Regions from separate parts of the Paenibacillus sp. LPE1-1-1.1 genome, predicted to be linked through region 1. Evidence: riboswitches for the same ligand, from Rfam matches in the RefSeq annotation. Region 1 holds a riboswitch; the other holds the start of a gene.
What was found. Region 1 has a riboswitch for cobalamin ahead of MRBLPE1_RS22865 (DUF4430 domain-containing protein). Riboswitches for the same ligand answer to the same signal wherever they lie in the genome.
Positions count from the first base shown of each region.

Region 2: it holds a riboswitch for cobalamin, as region 1 does, so the genes downstream of both, MRBLPE1_RS05925 (DUF4430 domain-containing protein) here and MRBLPE1_RS22865 (DUF4430 domain-containing protein) in region 1, are expected to answer to the same signal.

Region 1 covers NZ_JBEGHY010000023.1:1,296,887-1,304,764, forward strand. Annotated here, with positions in the region: gene MRBLPE1_RS22855 (ABC transporter ATP-binding protein) at 1-1,575, opposite strand, end outside; gene MRBLPE1_RS22860 (energy-coupling factor transporter transmembrane component T) at 1,557-2,435, opposite strand; gene MRBLPE1_RS22865 (DUF4430 domain-containing protein) at 2,432-3,223, opposite strand; cobalamin riboswitch at 3,425-3,623, opposite strand; gene MRBLPE1_RS22870 (DHA2 family efflux MFS transporter permease subunit) at 3,722-5,173, opposite strand; gene MRBLPE1_RS22875 (TetR/AcrR family transcriptional regulator) at 5,229-5,813, opposite strand; gene MRBLPE1_RS22880 (FMN-dependent NADH-azoreductase) at 5,961-6,587, opposite strand; gene MRBLPE1_RS22885 (response regulator transcription factor) at 6,747-7,406, opposite strand; gene MRBLPE1_RS22890 (GAF domain-containing sensor histidine kinase) at 7,416-7,878, opposite strand, start outside.
Region 2 covers NZ_JBEGHY010000001.1:1,357,398-1,365,275, forward strand. Annotated here, with positions in the region: gene MRBLPE1_RS05925 (DUF4430 domain-containing protein) at 1-2,868, opposite strand, end outside; cobalamin riboswitch at 3,016-3,216, opposite strand; gene MRBLPE1_RS05930 (Ger(x)C family spore germination protein) at 3,341-4,399, opposite strand; gene MRBLPE1_RS05935 (GerAB/ArcD/ProY family transporter) at 4,386-5,465, opposite strand; gene MRBLPE1_RS05940 (spore germination protein) at 5,458-6,792, opposite strand; gene MRBLPE1_RS05945 (DUF445 domain-containing protein) at 6,899-7,878, opposite strand, start outside.

The DNA of each region.
Region 1 (7,878 bases):
TGCTGTCGTATAAAAATAATTGCTTCCAAAAAACAGAGCCGGAGCCGCCTCGGCTGAAATCGCGCCGTCAAACACCATCGCGCAGCGCGATGCATGCTCCGCCGCAAATTCGATATCATGGGTAACCATAACAATCGTTTTGCCTGATCGGCATAATTGCTGCAGCAGCTCGGCTGCCCGCTGCTTGGCTATGGGATCCATTCCTTTTGTCGGTTCATCCAAGCATAGGACATCCGGCTCTCCCAGCAGAACCAGCGCAAGCGCCGCTCTCTGCTGCTCCCCCCCGCTCAGGTCATATGGATGCTTGGGCAAAATATCGGCAATTTGCAGGGCTGCCACTATGCCTGCAATTTTATGCTCCCGTTCGGCAAGCTTCACATAATCAGCCATCTTCTGAAGCTCCTCCTCGACTGTGTCATAGCTAAAATACAGCAAGGGATTTTGAGCTAAATAGCCGACCTTTATATCTTTTTCCTTCTTCATCCTGCCGCGCTGCGGCTTCAGCAAGCCAGCCATCATTTGCAGCATCGTCGTCTTTCCTGCGCCGTTACCGCCCATCACCGCCAAAAACTCATTCTTATATACGTGAAGCGACAGCTTCTTCAACACCTCTGGGCCGTCTTTCTCATATTTAAACGTCATTTCCTCACAGGCCAGCAGCCGCTCCTGCTTGTCGTTCCGCGTGTCTCTCAGTGCCTCCGCTTGCATGGGAGGATGCGTTTGGATTCCGCCTAACCCGGCAAGCCACTGCTTCCCCTCGCGTACGGTCAGCGGGATTTCTTTCGCATAGCCTGACGGGCGTACCGGCTCTGCTGACAAATAAAGTTTGGTCACGCTCGGCAGATACGAAAGATCCGTTGACGCTTCGGCGGAGCCGATCAATTGGCACAGTTCTCTGGGTGCAGCATCGAATTTGACCCTTCCGCCGTCAAGCATAACGATTCGGTCGGCAAGCGGAATCACGTCCTCGAGCCGATGCTCGCTAATAATGACTGTCATCGACATCTCTTGATTCAAGCGGTATATAAGCTGCAAAAAATCACGCGCAGCTACCGGATCCAGCTGTGAGGTAGGCTCATCCAGCAGCAGCAGCTTCGGCTGCAGCAGCAGTACGGAAGCCAGGTTAATCAGCTGCTTCTGACCGCCTGATATTTCATGCACGGACTTATGCAGCAGATCTTCCAGTCCAAAAAAATGGCTCATTTCAGCCAGCCGCTTGCGCATAACCGCTTGGCCATAACCGACATTTTCCATCGAAAAAGCCAGCTCATGCCATACCCGGTCCATAACGATTTGATTTTCCGGGTTTTGAAAAACCATACCGATCTGCTCTGCTGCGGTTACCGCAGGCAGCTCCGCAAGCGGCAGGCTTTCAAAGAACACGGTGCCCGAGCGCTTTCCCGTCGGTTGCGCCTCTTGTTTCATATGACGGAGCAAGGTTGTTTTTCCGCAGCCGGATGCTCCGCATAAGACGACAAACTCCCCTTGCTTCACCGATAGGGATACGTTATCGAGCGCAGCCGCTAACGTATCGGGATAATAAAACGATAGTTGATCTATTCGAATGACTTCCATGTCCTTCTCTCCATTCCTTCAAGAAGCGCTGGCGTTAATAAAAAAGCACAATAGCAAGCAAAGATGAAGCCTTCTCCCCGATGCAAATGCATCGATTCCAGACGGGGATAGATCGTTAGTACCCCATAACCCTGCATCCAGCCCCAAGCGCAGGCGGCCCCCGCCGCTATCAAAAATCCGAGCACATACCAGTCCCTGCGATCCATCCGATAGATTACGTAGGAGCTTCGTTTGGCAGAGCCGTACCCTCTCGCTTTCATGGAATCGGCTGTCTGAAGCGCTTCTTCCAAAGACCAGGTCAGCAGCACGCGAACGAGCAGCATGCCGTCCTTGCTGCGTTTTTTTAGGCTGCCCTCGTGAATGGTTACCCCCTTCATCCGCTGCACGGTCGTAATTTGCTCCAGCCTGCGCATAAACAGCGGCACGAAGCGAATCGACATCGAGGTTAGGAGCGACGTGCGCGGCGCGACCCTCGAGAACAGATACATCCATTTGTCTGTGGTTACGATTTGCTGAAAGGAAACAAACGCCAGCATCATGCATATTAACGAGAGCATCATCGTCACCCCGTACAAAATCGCTTCCAGCGTTATCGGCTGATCCATGAAATAAAAGAGAATATGCCTCCCCCGATGGGAGAACAACGGGTTAAGAACGGCAACCGATCCGCCCATAAGCGCATAATAAGGAAGCAGCTTAAGCAGCCGCTTCCCTTCGCCATGAATGACAATAATAGCCGTAAGCGCCGCAATCGACGTCACGAGGAAAACAGGATGAAATAACAGCATGCCAAAGGCAATGACACCCGCATAATAGCAGAAGCTGGTAATGGGATGAGCGGAGAAGAAGGCATTGTTCATTCCGCCTCGGCTCCCAGATCCTCGCCGAGATCGATGGTATACAGCCATTCAATGACATCGCCGTCCTTGAGCTTAAAGGCACCCGCGCTTTTATTTGGAAACTCGCCGTTCACCCGGTACATCCATCCACTCTTTGCGCCGAGATCAAATTCATACAAATTATCAATGCCTTCAATGTAAGCAGCAGCCTTTACGCCTCTGTATTCCATTTGGATTTTGTTTTTGCGGGTCGTTCTCTTCAGCACTTCAAGCACGGTATCGTCTTTCTGCAGTTCGACGGCGGTAGCCGCGAGCACGGTGCCCGTTTTCTCGTCCGCCACGATCGATATCGTAACCGAACTAATCGGCTGCTTCGTTTCGGCCGGTGAGGCAGACGGAGACTGGACGGGCTTTTCTGACGCATTCGGCTTTGGCGAAGGCGTCACCTGCTGATCGCCCTGCACTGGGGATAGCGTCGGCTTCGCCGGTTTCACGGACGCAGCGGGTTTCTCGCTTGCGGCATCCTTTACCGGATTTTCATCTTCGTCTTTGTCCGCGACCGCAGAGGGCGTTGCCTTTGGTTCCGCAGTCGGAGATGAATTAGCAGGTTGCGCGCTCTCGCTTCCGCCTTTAGGCTCTATGCTGCCTTTATCATCCGTTACAGCTGTCTCTTGCGGAGCTTGGCTTGCTGGCGTTTGCTCGCTTGCCGTATTTCCGTTCGTTTCCGGATTCGCGCAGCCGACGATTGCTCCAATTACCAGCAGGCCTATCAATAAGCTGAATAACCATCGCTTGCTGTTCTTTGCCATCAATTCTTTCCTACTTCCTTTTTTCAATTCTTTTTGACCGGACAAGCTTCTTCGTTATGCCGCTGGGGGCTGCAAAACAAAAAAAAGATCCCCTGTTCAGAGGGGATCTTTTATCGAATTAAAGATTTGCAACTGCAAATAAAATAAACATCATGCGCATTGCATAACGTTCCGATCTCCATTCTTACCCCCGAAGAATGAGAAACAAAATAAGAAAAGGCAGGTCTCCTGGCTCGTGCGTCAACACGTTTCTCTACCTTCCCATCCCTACGACAGACAGTGGCATTTTGAGAGAAACGCTCTTCACATACAGTGGCGGGACCGCGCCGGCATGATACCGGACTTCCCTATTAAGCAAACAAAAACCCGTTCTGCTTGCACCTTCTCTTAACAAATATTCGGTTATTTTATCAATCATATCGGGATTAAGGGGGTTTGTCTATAAGCGATCAGACATAGCCATCCTGTTCGGCTTTGAGGTCATCATGTTTCGTAACTTTATTTTTTATTATTTTGCTTTTCTACATGAACCCGTTTAATGAAGAACGCAACAACTAGGCCAATGACCGCAACGACCATCGCGAAAATAAACGCATCCTGTATGCCCGCCGTCATAGCGAGAGGCGCATTCGCCGGGTCAGCCGGATCAGCGGCATTCTTCATGAAACTGTTCATCCCAGCGGTCATAATGCTAACCGCAACCGCCGTGCCAATGGCACCCGCCACCTGCTGCAGCGTGTTCATAATCGCTGTGCCGTCCGGATACAGTTCGCGCGGAAGCTGGTTCAGACCATTGGTCTGCGACGGCATCCATACCATCGAAATTCCGATCATCAAGCAGGAATGAAGCACGATGACAAGCGCCAGCGTCGACGCCGTCGTAATGCCGGAGAAAAACCAAAGCACGGCTGCTAAGATAACAAGTCCGGGAATAACGAGCCATTTTGGACCGAATTTATCAAACAAGCTGCCCATAACCGGGGACAAAATACCATTAATCAGTCCCCCCGGCAATAGGACGAGACCTGCCGTAAGCGCGCTAAGACCCAGCCCGCTGATCAAATACATCGGTAAAACGAGCATGGAGGCTAATATAACCATCATACAAATAAACACCATCAGCGTTCCCACTATGAACATCGGATGCTTAAAGGCGCGCAGGTTCATCATCGGCTGCTTCATCGTCAACTGACGGATAGCAAAAACGATAAGCGCGGCTATGCCGATAATCATAAAGGTAATAACTTTTGCGCTGCCCCAACCGCCTTCGCCTTCACCTGCGCTGCTGAACGCAAACACGATGCCGCCGAAGCCAAGGGTCGAGAATACAAGCGAGAAAACATCGATTTTCGGTTTTGTAATCGTGGAGACATTTTGCATATAGAAAATTCCAAAAACAAGGGCTATAACCAAGAACGGAAGCGACAGCCAGAAAATCCAGTGCCAGCTCAAATTTTCGATGAGAAGTCCGGCTATGGTAGGTCCTACCGCGGGTGCAACCATAATGACGAGCCCGATTATGCCCATCGCCGCTCCCCGCTTCTCGGCAGGAAAAATAATGAGTATCGTATTAAACATCAGGGGCAGAAGAAGCGCCGTACCAATGGCTTGAATGACGCGTGCCGCCATGAGCACATCAAAGCTCGGAGCGAGCGCCGCCACAAGCGTGCCAAGCACGGAGAAGCTTACCGCTGCTATAAACAGCTGCCTCGTTGAAAACCATTGCAGCAATAAGCCCGATACCGGAACCAAGATGCCAAGCGTGAGCAAATAGCCCGTTGTCAGCCATTGTACCGTTGGCGCAGTGATATTAAAAACTTGAATTAGATCGCTAAGCGCTACATTTAAAGCCGTTTCACTGAACATGCCGACGAAGCCGGCCAAAAGCAAAGAAATCATAATAGGAAATACTTTGTAGGTCTGCTCCGTTCGTTGCTGCGATTTTGCCATTGTTGCTTGCAAAAATTCCACTCTCCCATATCTATCTATATTTATTGATGCCTTCTCAGAAAGAAGGACAATGGTTTACGACGTAGGGTATGCACTTTGCCGCGCTTAACAGCGGCTGCTTATCCCGATTCGTCAACGTCAGGATCAGCGCGCCCTCCAGCAGCGAAATGATGACGACGCCAATCTCTTTTGCTTTGGCCTCATCCATGCCATAACTAACAAGCCTTTCCGAGATGACGGCCTGCCAAGCGGCAAAAACATCCTGTCCGGCAGCTCTAAGCGTATCGCTGATCGACGAGGTCTCCACCGCCATCCAGAAACTAAAGGGCATATACCCTTGGAAATCGAACTTCTCGGCATCCTCCGCCATATCGTGAACGAAATCCTGTATGGCTTCCGCCGGCTCTTCAAAAGCGGAAAATTTTTGATTCCACTTCTCGATGACGAGATCACGGGTGCAGTTGATGCACTCCAGCGCCAGCTCCTCCTTGCCGTTCGGGAAATAATAATACAAAGAGCCTTTCGGACAGCTGCTCTCTTTAATAATTTGGCTCAAACCGGTAGCATGGTATCCCTGCGTAAAAAAAAGCCTTGCCGCCGTTTCAAGAATGGCGCATCTGGTATTTTGTTTTTCTGACATCCATTCACTCCTCGATTATAACGATCGGTCTATATAATATAAACATTGATCCGCTTAAAGAGTCAATCATTTTTTATTTACAGAACGCCCAATGCAAAAAAAAGACAACCAGACGAATGTCTGGCTGTCTTGGCTTTACCGCTGAAATTAGAAGCTTGCAGCTACTTTTTTTGCTTGTTCAAGGCCGGCAGCAACAATCGCTTCCGCTTGATCAGGCAATTGGTTGTGGCCTTCGATAATGACGCTCTCCAGGTTTTTTACGCCGAAGAAGCCCATTACGTTGCGAATGAAGTTGAACGACATTTCAGCGCCGGCTGCTGGACCCTCGGAATAGATGCCTCCGCGTGCGTTAAGCAGCGCTACTTTTTTGTCTGTAATCAAGCCGACTGGACCTTCAGCCGAATAACTGAATGTTTTGCCTGCTTGCGAAAGGTAGTCGATGTAAGTGTGCAATACAGCCGGAACCGTGAAGTTCCAAAGCGGGAATGCGAATACGACTTTATCCGCTGCAAGAAATTGATTGATATATTTATCGGAAACCGCTACTGCCGCTTGCTCTGCCGGTGTCAGGTCGTAGCCGCGGGCCGCTTTAAAGTTACCGTTGATCATATCCGCATTCAAGTACGGCAATTCTTCTTTAAACAAATCTAGCTCAATAACGACATCCTCAGGATGGCTGGCTTTGTAGCTATCTAGAAAAGCGTGGTATAGCTTAACGCTTGTTCCCATTTCGATTCCGCGATCGTTTGCTTTAACAAATAAAACTGTACTCATGATTTGTTTCCCTCCACAATATATAATTTACTTTTTGTAAGTACCTTTATTGTATATAGTTTTGAGGAGGGAAGCATCGGTAAATAGACCGAAAAAAAGACGATATTGAACCGCCTAGGGCGGAGATTCAGTCTTACGACTATAGTCTTACGACGTTTTTTATTCGAGTTCTTTCATTAAATGCACCGCGTATAAAGCCGCTTGCGTGCGATCCGTCATATTAAGTTTGCTCAAAATACTGCTCACATGCGTTTTTACTGTTTTCTCCGCCACGGTCAGGTTTCGCGCAATATCTTTGTTGCTCATTCCTTTGGTAAGCTCCTGCAGCACTTCCAGCTCCCGCGGAGTCAATAGTTCGATTAATGCCCGGCTCGGCAGCTCCTTCACCGCAGCATTTTCCGGTACCACCTCGGCAAGCAGCGCGCTTGCGATGTCCGGGTGAAGCTGGATGTTCCCCTTATAAGCGCTGCGAATGGCTTCTGCAAGCTGATCCGGCTCTACATCCTTCAGCATATACCCGATTGCTCCGGACTGGAGCGCGGGAACAATATGGCTGCGGTCCGAGAAACTCGTCAGAACGAGCACTTTGATCTCCGGATTTTGCTTGGCGATCCGCGTACTCGCTTCAATCCCGTCCATGATCGGCATGTTCAAATCCATCAGTATGATATCCGGATTTAATTCGGCTGCCTTCTCGACGGCTTCCAGTCCATTATGGGCTTCCCCGACCAATTCGAAATCGGGCTGCATCGTGAGAAAAAACGAAATGCCCTTTAGCACGATTTGATGATCGTCTACCAATAATATTTTGATCTTCACGGCTGTTCCTCATTCCTCATTCCACATTTCCATATCTGTCGCGACCGGGATCGTAGCTTTTACGACAGTGGGCCGCCCCTTCGCGCTTTTGATCGACAGCTCGCCGCCCAGCGTCTCCGCCCGCTCCCGCATCGTCAGCATCCCCATCGTCAGCTTGCCTTTGCGTTTCTCTGGTGAAAACCCAATGCCCTGGTCTTTGATTTCAATGCTGGCAGCCTGCTCTGTTTTAATTAACCGCACGTACACCACATTGGTTTCCGCATGCTTCTTTACATTGTTCATGGCTTCTTGCCCGATCCGCCAAAACGCCTCTTCAATTGCCCGGGGCAGCTCCCTTACGCCTTCAACCTGTTCAAATACCGTTAAGCCCATGTTCTTGCCGTATTGCTTTAAAGCAGTCAGCAGTCCATGCTCTAAGCCTGCCGGGCGAAGCTGCCAGATGAGCGTTCGCATTTCCTTCAGCGTTTCTTGG
Region 2 (7,878 bases), on a different contig from region 1:
CTCGCTTGGAGCAAAGGAAGTGCCCGAAATGCCAGACATCAAGCCTTTTTCTTTTGCAGCCGCTACATAACCGTAATACCATGCCTGTTTATTTACATCCTTAAAGCCTGAATCAGCCTGCAGCGGTTCTTCTCCTGCATATTTAACGACTAATGCAGCAAACTCGGCGCGAGTCAGCTGACGCTTTGGCTCAAATTTCGGATGCTCTGCGCCCGTGCCGTGCATAAAGCCAAGCTCCGTCGCTTTCGTTACGGCAGCCAGTGCCCAGCTTGCAATCGCAGCTTCATCGGTATATTTCGGGGTAACAGCCGGATCTGGATTCTCACCAGGCAGCTGTTCGCCCGGCTCGCCCGGCTCAAGCGGTACGCCAAGATCCTTACCTAGATCTTTCGTATACTGCCAGCGTAATACATCGCCGTTTTTCAGCGTGTACGCTCCCGCGCTTGATTTTGGGAAAACGCCGTTTACGGAATACATCCAGCCGCTTTCCGTTCCATGGTCGAATTCGGCAAGACCGCCAATCGCCTGGACATAAACGCTCGAGCCTGTACCCGTATAATTCAGCGACACGCCCTTTTGTTCCAGTGCGCGTTTGAGAGCCGTGAACGCCGTATCCCCTTCGGACAATGTTACGGCATAAGGAGCAACGGCATCCCCCTCGTTTAATGAACGTTTTTCAACGGAAAGCGTGATCGTTTGAACTGCCGGAAGACCGCCGCCGCCTCCGCCAATCGTTAATGCCGATGCGGTATAAGCAAGAAACTCGGTGAAATGTTTCGTTTTAATAATCAAATCGCCGTTTAGGCTGTATGCGTAAACCTCGTCTGCCCGCACTGACGAATCGGAATATTTTTTTATTGGCGTAAATACACCCGATTGATCAATGAATCCTGCTTCCTTGTCGCCTTGGCCTTTTATGGTCAGGGTGACATGCTGGTTGAACTCGATTTTATCCGGACCGCCTGCTTGTATGCGAACGGCAATGGTATCCACCTTCTTGCTGCCGGAAGATAGCGCGGTGTTCAACTTGGCGTCCAATCCGCTTTCCGTCGTGCTAAGATTTTGCGGCAGCTGAAGCACTTTGTTCCATGCCGATGTGACGACCGTATTGACCGGAATCTCCAGCCATGCGTTACCTCGTTCTGCTGTTACCTTAGGCAAAGCAGCCGTCGCGAAGGTAAGGCTGACGTTATTCGTTAGCGGAGCCGCGCCTGCTTCTGTGATTAGAACGGATTTTTCATTCCCGTTAATCGCAATCGTTTGATCCGTTGAACCGCTTAGTACGCGAGGGACTACGACAGCTATTGCATCGCTGTCTGTATTGCCGACAAGCGCAGCGCCCAATGCTTTTAAGGTAATCGTTCCGCCTTTAGCTGTTCCTGTAAATGAAACCGTTGCTTTATTTCCATCTAGGCTGATCGCGTTTACCTGAAGCTCCGTGTTACCTGTTTGAATGGACCAATTGTTACTGCTCACCGCATCTTCCGTAAACTCATCTCCAATCAGCGCGACCTCGACTGACGGGTTTTCAGCTCCGTTTGCGATTTGCGCTGCCGTTGAAATCAACGGCCATCTGCTGTAGTAGAAGCGTACAACATCGGCTGATTTCAGTTCGTAGGCGTCTGCTCCTACGCTTGGCGCGATGCCGTTTACTTCATACATCCAGCCGTCCCAGCCGCCAAGGCTGCCCGCCGCTTGGCCATGAATAGAAGAGACATAGGATCCGAAGCTGCTGTCTACGACTTTGTAGCTGATTTTCGGATTCGCTAGATCAAGGGCTTGCTTCAGCAAATCCAATGCCGTTGCCGGTTTTTCCGTATTTTTAATCGTTACCTGTTGTTTGGCGTAAATCGGTCCGGAAATTCCGTCTACTTGCAGTTCTGCTGCTACCGGAACCGGCGGTTTGGCTTCAGCAAAACGATACCATACGCTTTGCAGCGATTGGATATCGGTGAGCGCAATCAGCGCTTGTTCGGTAGCCATGCCATTGCCTGCGGTGTCGCTTTCATTCCATTTGAAAGTGCCGTCCTGCAGCTGGTACAGCGCAAAAGAATCGAGAACGCTTTTGCCATTGGCCGTCCAAGGATCAGACAATACATCCTCGTTTATGGCAGCCAAACCCGAGACAACGGCGGACATGCTGTTTGAATTTTCCCCGTACATGACTTGCTCGTTGTTTAACTGCTTTGTTTTCAAAAATGCTTTTATTCTCTCAATCGACTGCTGCGCGGCGCTGTCATTCTGATAGTTTCCAAGCGCCAGCAGACCCATTCCCGTCATGTCAGACTCCGAAGTGCTCCCAAAAAATGCGAAACCGCCGTCGCTAAGCTGCTTGCCTAGCAGATAATCTAATGCTTTTTGTTTAGCGGCTGCGTTCCACCCGCCTACATCGCTGCCCAGCTTTGCGCCCGTATCGAGCGCAAGCATCGCCCACATATGTTTATTGGTTGAACCAAATGCACCCGTTGCAGGATTTTGCTGCGCGGCAAGCTCCGCGTATAGGTTACGGTTGGTCTCCCAAGCATGAGCCGGATCCTCGCCCATGGCGAGCAATGCAAAAATATACCGGATATACTCGGTTCCGGAAACCGTAGATTTCGGATCTATCGTCTTCCAGCTAGGCAGCTTCCAAGTGCCGTCCTGCAGATTTTCTCCGGCTCCCCACAGCGCGACAATCGCCCACCAGGATTCCAAGGTTTCATTTTTATTTTTATAATAATTGACCGTTTTCCCAATCATTTCATTTAAAGCAGCGTTTCCGGTATGGTCTGCGGCTTTACTGACTTGAGGCGCAAATAAACTAAAGATTAAAACAAAACTTAAAATGGCAGGCAAGCTTTTTCTTAGGAATGTTTTCAAGGCAAGCAATGTTTTCTCTCCTTTTGGTTCTTTTTTGGCAACAAAAAAACATCTTCCGCATGGAAAGATGTTGGGGCTGTTACGTGCGTAAGAAAGCATAGGAAATTACCTATCGCTGAAGCACGAATAAACATCTCCCTCCCATCCTCGTGAGAATTTTAGAGCACTTTTATGGCAGGTCTCCTGGCTTCGCTTCATCGCTCGACGATCTCCTTCCCGTCCTAACCGGACAGTGGATAAAATGATTGTCAGCTCTGCGATACAGTGGCGGGACCGCGTCGGACTTTGACCGAACTTCCCTATTAAGCTGCTTGCGAAGATTTGCTTCACGGCAGCACCATATTAGCTATTCTATGAAATTGTAAGTACTAGACTTGTGAATTGTATCAAAAAAAAACCGATTAGACAAAGGTTCCGTTTGTTTTTTTCCAAGCGCGCCGCTGCAGCCCTCAATCCCATGGATGAAGGGCCCCTAGAAGCGCTAACGCATATTGAGAAATCCCGTATTTTCGATAATCGCATTTACTTGAAGATCCAGCTTTAGCTTTGGGTAATACTCCGTACGCCAACTTTTCAACTGCACCCGCGGAATTTTATGCCGGAAATATTGCCCTGTACCCAAAATATCCGCGCCGCCCGCTTGGAGCTTGGCGAACATTTGATTGAACTTCTCCGTAAGCATAGCGTCAAGCTCCTGCTTGATCAATTCACTTGTCGGGTTCCCCTTTGTTTCCAAGATAACGACCTTCAATTTTAATTCACTTTTTAAAATAGGCTTACCGCCGCTCATCACGCTTTTTGTATCCATAGAGTTGCTTATGATAAGCACGCTCGCATGATCCAGCACCTCAATCTTCCCTTGCGTGCTCTCGCCTTTAAAAGCATTGAAGAGCAGCGTTTCATCCGAATTGATCTGCCCCACCATTTTTCCGTTTTTTATGACGGCCGAGCCAATATGCTGAACGGCGGTCGTTTTCCCCGACCGAATGATCGGAATGGCTACGTCTCGCGTATAAGAGTGAATGCTGCGATATACTTCCCAAACCCGGGTTAATGCAATTTGCGGATCCCAGCCAGCGTTTTTCTCGAAAAAATCATAAAGCGTCGTGCCTTCGGGCTCCATCATTTTTTTTACCGTTTTAAAAAAATAATCCATATCTTCATCGCATATCGTAACCAGCGTCTTAGGCGACACGTCACGGCCTCTCATAAAATCGGCAATGGTATCTTCGAGTCCCTCCTGCGCATATTTCTTGTCCATCAAAACAACCTTCACGTGTAGTAAATCCACGCGATTCTCCAAATTAGCACTGATCTTATCGACCGCATGATTGATCGTGTTCCCGCTTCCGGTCACGATTTTTATTTGCGTCGTATGTTGACCCGGCTCAGGAATTTGAAGATAGATCAAATATTCGCCGTTCTGCTTGGAAACGCCCATCACAACCGGCAATACACGGTGATTGATATCAATAGTATCCCAGCAGCCGCTAAGGGTTAAGACCATGCCTATGATAATAAATGTCTTAAGCACTTTCATCTTTGATCATCCTTCTGGAACGAACTCCAATAAACCATATTGAGCAGGGAATGATTAAAAAAACAAAAAACCGCAGCAGCGTATTCCACATCGCTAACTTCTCGATCGACTCCCAATTCTTAATGAGCAAGCAAGCCGAATAGATAAGGGCTGCTGTCATGATGATAAGATAGTTGGGCTTCACCTTTGGCAGGCTCCGATGCAGGATCCGGCTGATTTCCCACAGTACGATCGAAATAAACAGCATCGTGAAGGTGATGAGGCTCAGCAGCAAAAACATCGTAATCCGGTCAAACATCAACCAATTAATATGGATCGTGCTTACCAGCATAATGAATGGAAATTTAAAGGTTGAGGAGGTAGCCTGCCCGAAAGTAAGCAGCGGAATATAGACAGAAATAAAGAAAAATGGAACCAGTGCCGCTAAGGCTAACATCACTTTTTTGCGGCTGTAGGAGAAATAAGGTTGAACAAATCCTAGAAACAGGAAGCTCACGGCAAATGCAGAGAAGCTGTGCAAATAGGATGGCTTCGTTATAAATGAAAATTTCTGGTCAATCAACGGAAATAAGTAGCGGTAATCCACATTTTGAAAGGAAGTGACAATCGCGAAAAAAATGAATGGAAGAAATAGAATAGCGAGCAGAAAGCCCGTACGGAAAATAGCATCGACTCCATTCGTCGCAAGATAAGCCGATATCACAACAAGGAGCCCCATGATCGCCCAGATCGGTGTATTGGCAAGGAAAACAAGGGTTACGATTTCGGAAAAGGCTCGAATGGTGATGACATTGACGACAAGCAAATAAAATACAAGGGGCAGCAGAAAAAAGCCGGCTGCCCACTTTCCTATGCCCAGATAAATGCTTATAATATCCTGCTTAGGGAAAAAGCTGAGACCTTTCATGTATGTCCAAACCATTAGCATATTTAGCGCAAGTCCCAATATAATCGCAACCCAATGACCCTCTGTCGTGCTTGAGATGATGTCGCCCGAATAAAAGAAGAACACAAATCCCAGTTTGGTCAGGCTATACATTAATACGACATGCAGAGTTCTATCCATTTCCCGTCTCACCCTTTTTCATACTGAAATTCAAATAGGAAATGCCGAACGTATTAATGCTTGCAAGGTAACCGCTGAGTAACACCAACCCTGCGAGCAGTCCGAGAATTCCAAATATAGCGGACATCATGACGATTAAATATTTGAATAACCGAATGGAAAGCGAATTTTGGAATCCGACAATCGTCGAATTCGAAATCGTTGTGGCCGCAAGCACGATAATTAATAAATTGCTTACCAATCTTGCTGCTACGACGGCCTGCCCTAATATTATGCCTCCTACCATCGTTATGGTCGGACCGATGCTTTTGGGCAGCCTGGTGCTGGCTTCGATAATTAATTCCAAGACGACCAGCATCAAGAGGATTTCCACGATTGCCGGATAAGGCACGCCTTCACGGCTTTGCGCAATCGTTAAAGCAAGCTCGATTCGGAGAACCTCCGGATTTACGGCGACCAGAGCAACGTATAAGCCGGGTGCCAACAGCGTTATCAACAAGCCGATTACACGCAGAAGTCGTATGATAACCATTAACGGGAGCGGAAAGTTATGATCATTTTCGATCGAAAACATGTCCCAAATCAGGTTAGGAAGCACAAGCGCAAACGGCAGGCGGTCGAGGAACAGCACCACTCTCCCCTTCTTCAATGCACTCGCTACCTCTTGCGGCAATTCCGTCGTATTGAATTTGGGCACAGCCGACCAAGAGGATAAGCCCAGCGATTTCGATAAATTTTGCAGGTTATCGATTTCCTTGTCGCTGCTGCGCTCGAGCTGCTCCATGATTTTGCTTACTAACCCGGGATCGGCATGGCTGTCATCATAAATCAGAGAAAGCTTTTTCTGCTGCTCGATCCCTGCCACGAAAGATTTAACCTTGATATGCTGCGAGATGATTTGCTTTCTTACGATTCCGATATTCGTATCAATATCCTCGATAAATGAGCTCATCGGACCTTGCAGCACATTCTCGTTCGTAGGCGATTCAACGGCTCTGTTTAAGGCAATCGGGAACGGATCAACGATGACGCACCCTGCAGCGCTTTCAAAATAAACGATTAATTTGCCTCCCAAAAATAAAGAGATCGCTTCATTTAGGTCGATTTCCCTTATTTCGCCGATCGCAGCCATGACGGATTCAACAGATCCAGATTCCCGGCTGGCGTTTTCGGAATTTTTATGTATGGCAATTTTCGTCCTCGTTAAATCGATTAACGTGATGAAACCCATCAATACGACGCTCGCCCCGCCAATTTTGTCCGGCTGAATGAAGAAATCATCATTTGCGCCCAACCTGTCTTCTAATTCTTTCATCAAAGAATCCATAGTCCCGCTTCTCCTTGTTAACAAACAATTCCTCTTACGATTTTCTCCTACTCAAGTCTTTATATACTTAAAAGGAGTGCCCTGTGATCAGGACACTCCTTCTTTTTTATAGCAGCTTCAATAACGGCTCATATACCCCGTACAACAGTAGATAAAAAGCTGCGCCCAGCGCAGAGCCGATGTAGGCTCCGTTTAACCGGATGCGCTGCAGATCGGTTTCGACCTTGCTCTCGATAAAGTACACCAGCTTCTGCTCGGTAAAACTGTCCAATGTCTTCCGCACGATGATCCCGATAATCGTATGCTCCGTCTCAATCATCTTGCCCGCGAAGCTCTGCGCGTATTGCTCCAGCCAGCCCTTGGTTTCTTCGTTCCCTTTAAACCATTCCCAATACGATGCAACGAACTGATTGATCAGATTTTTGATATCGGATTGGTTGACCGTATGTTTCTCTTTTACCGCAAGCTGCATCCCGGGATCGGTAATCAGAAGATGCTTCAAATTGCCCATTACGGCTTCGATCGTCGGCAGCAATGAGACTTTCTCGATCAGCTCATCCCTCCACTCGTTAACTGCGGCAGACACATCCTCGCGGTTTTGCATATTGTCGGCAAGCTGATGGACCATGCTCTCCAGCAATACGCGAAGCTCATGCCGAGGATTTCGCAGATCATTAATCAACAGCTGCAAATCCTCATAAAGCACATTTGTCGCATCGTCGAGATTAAGCGCATTGGTCGACTCCGCGATTTCCACTGCCATTTTTTTGAGCCATTTGGAGAAAATACTGCCTTGGTTGACGAACTTCTCCTTTTCTTTCCCGAGCAGCTCGCGTATAACGAGCTTCGTTTTTTCATCTGCCGCACGTTCTGCAGCAAACTCTACGATCTGGCTGAGCCAGCTTTGGAAATTCCCGTTGTCCATGACCCATTTCAGCGCCTTGCCCGCATAAGGCGACAGGTTGACTTTCCCTATGCTTTTGCGTGCTTTCTCATCTAATTGAACGGAGAGTCCTTTAATGTCCAACTTAGCGAGCAGTCCCGCTGCCAGTCTCCAGCCTTGCTCGGCGAGCACGCCGCTTGGGC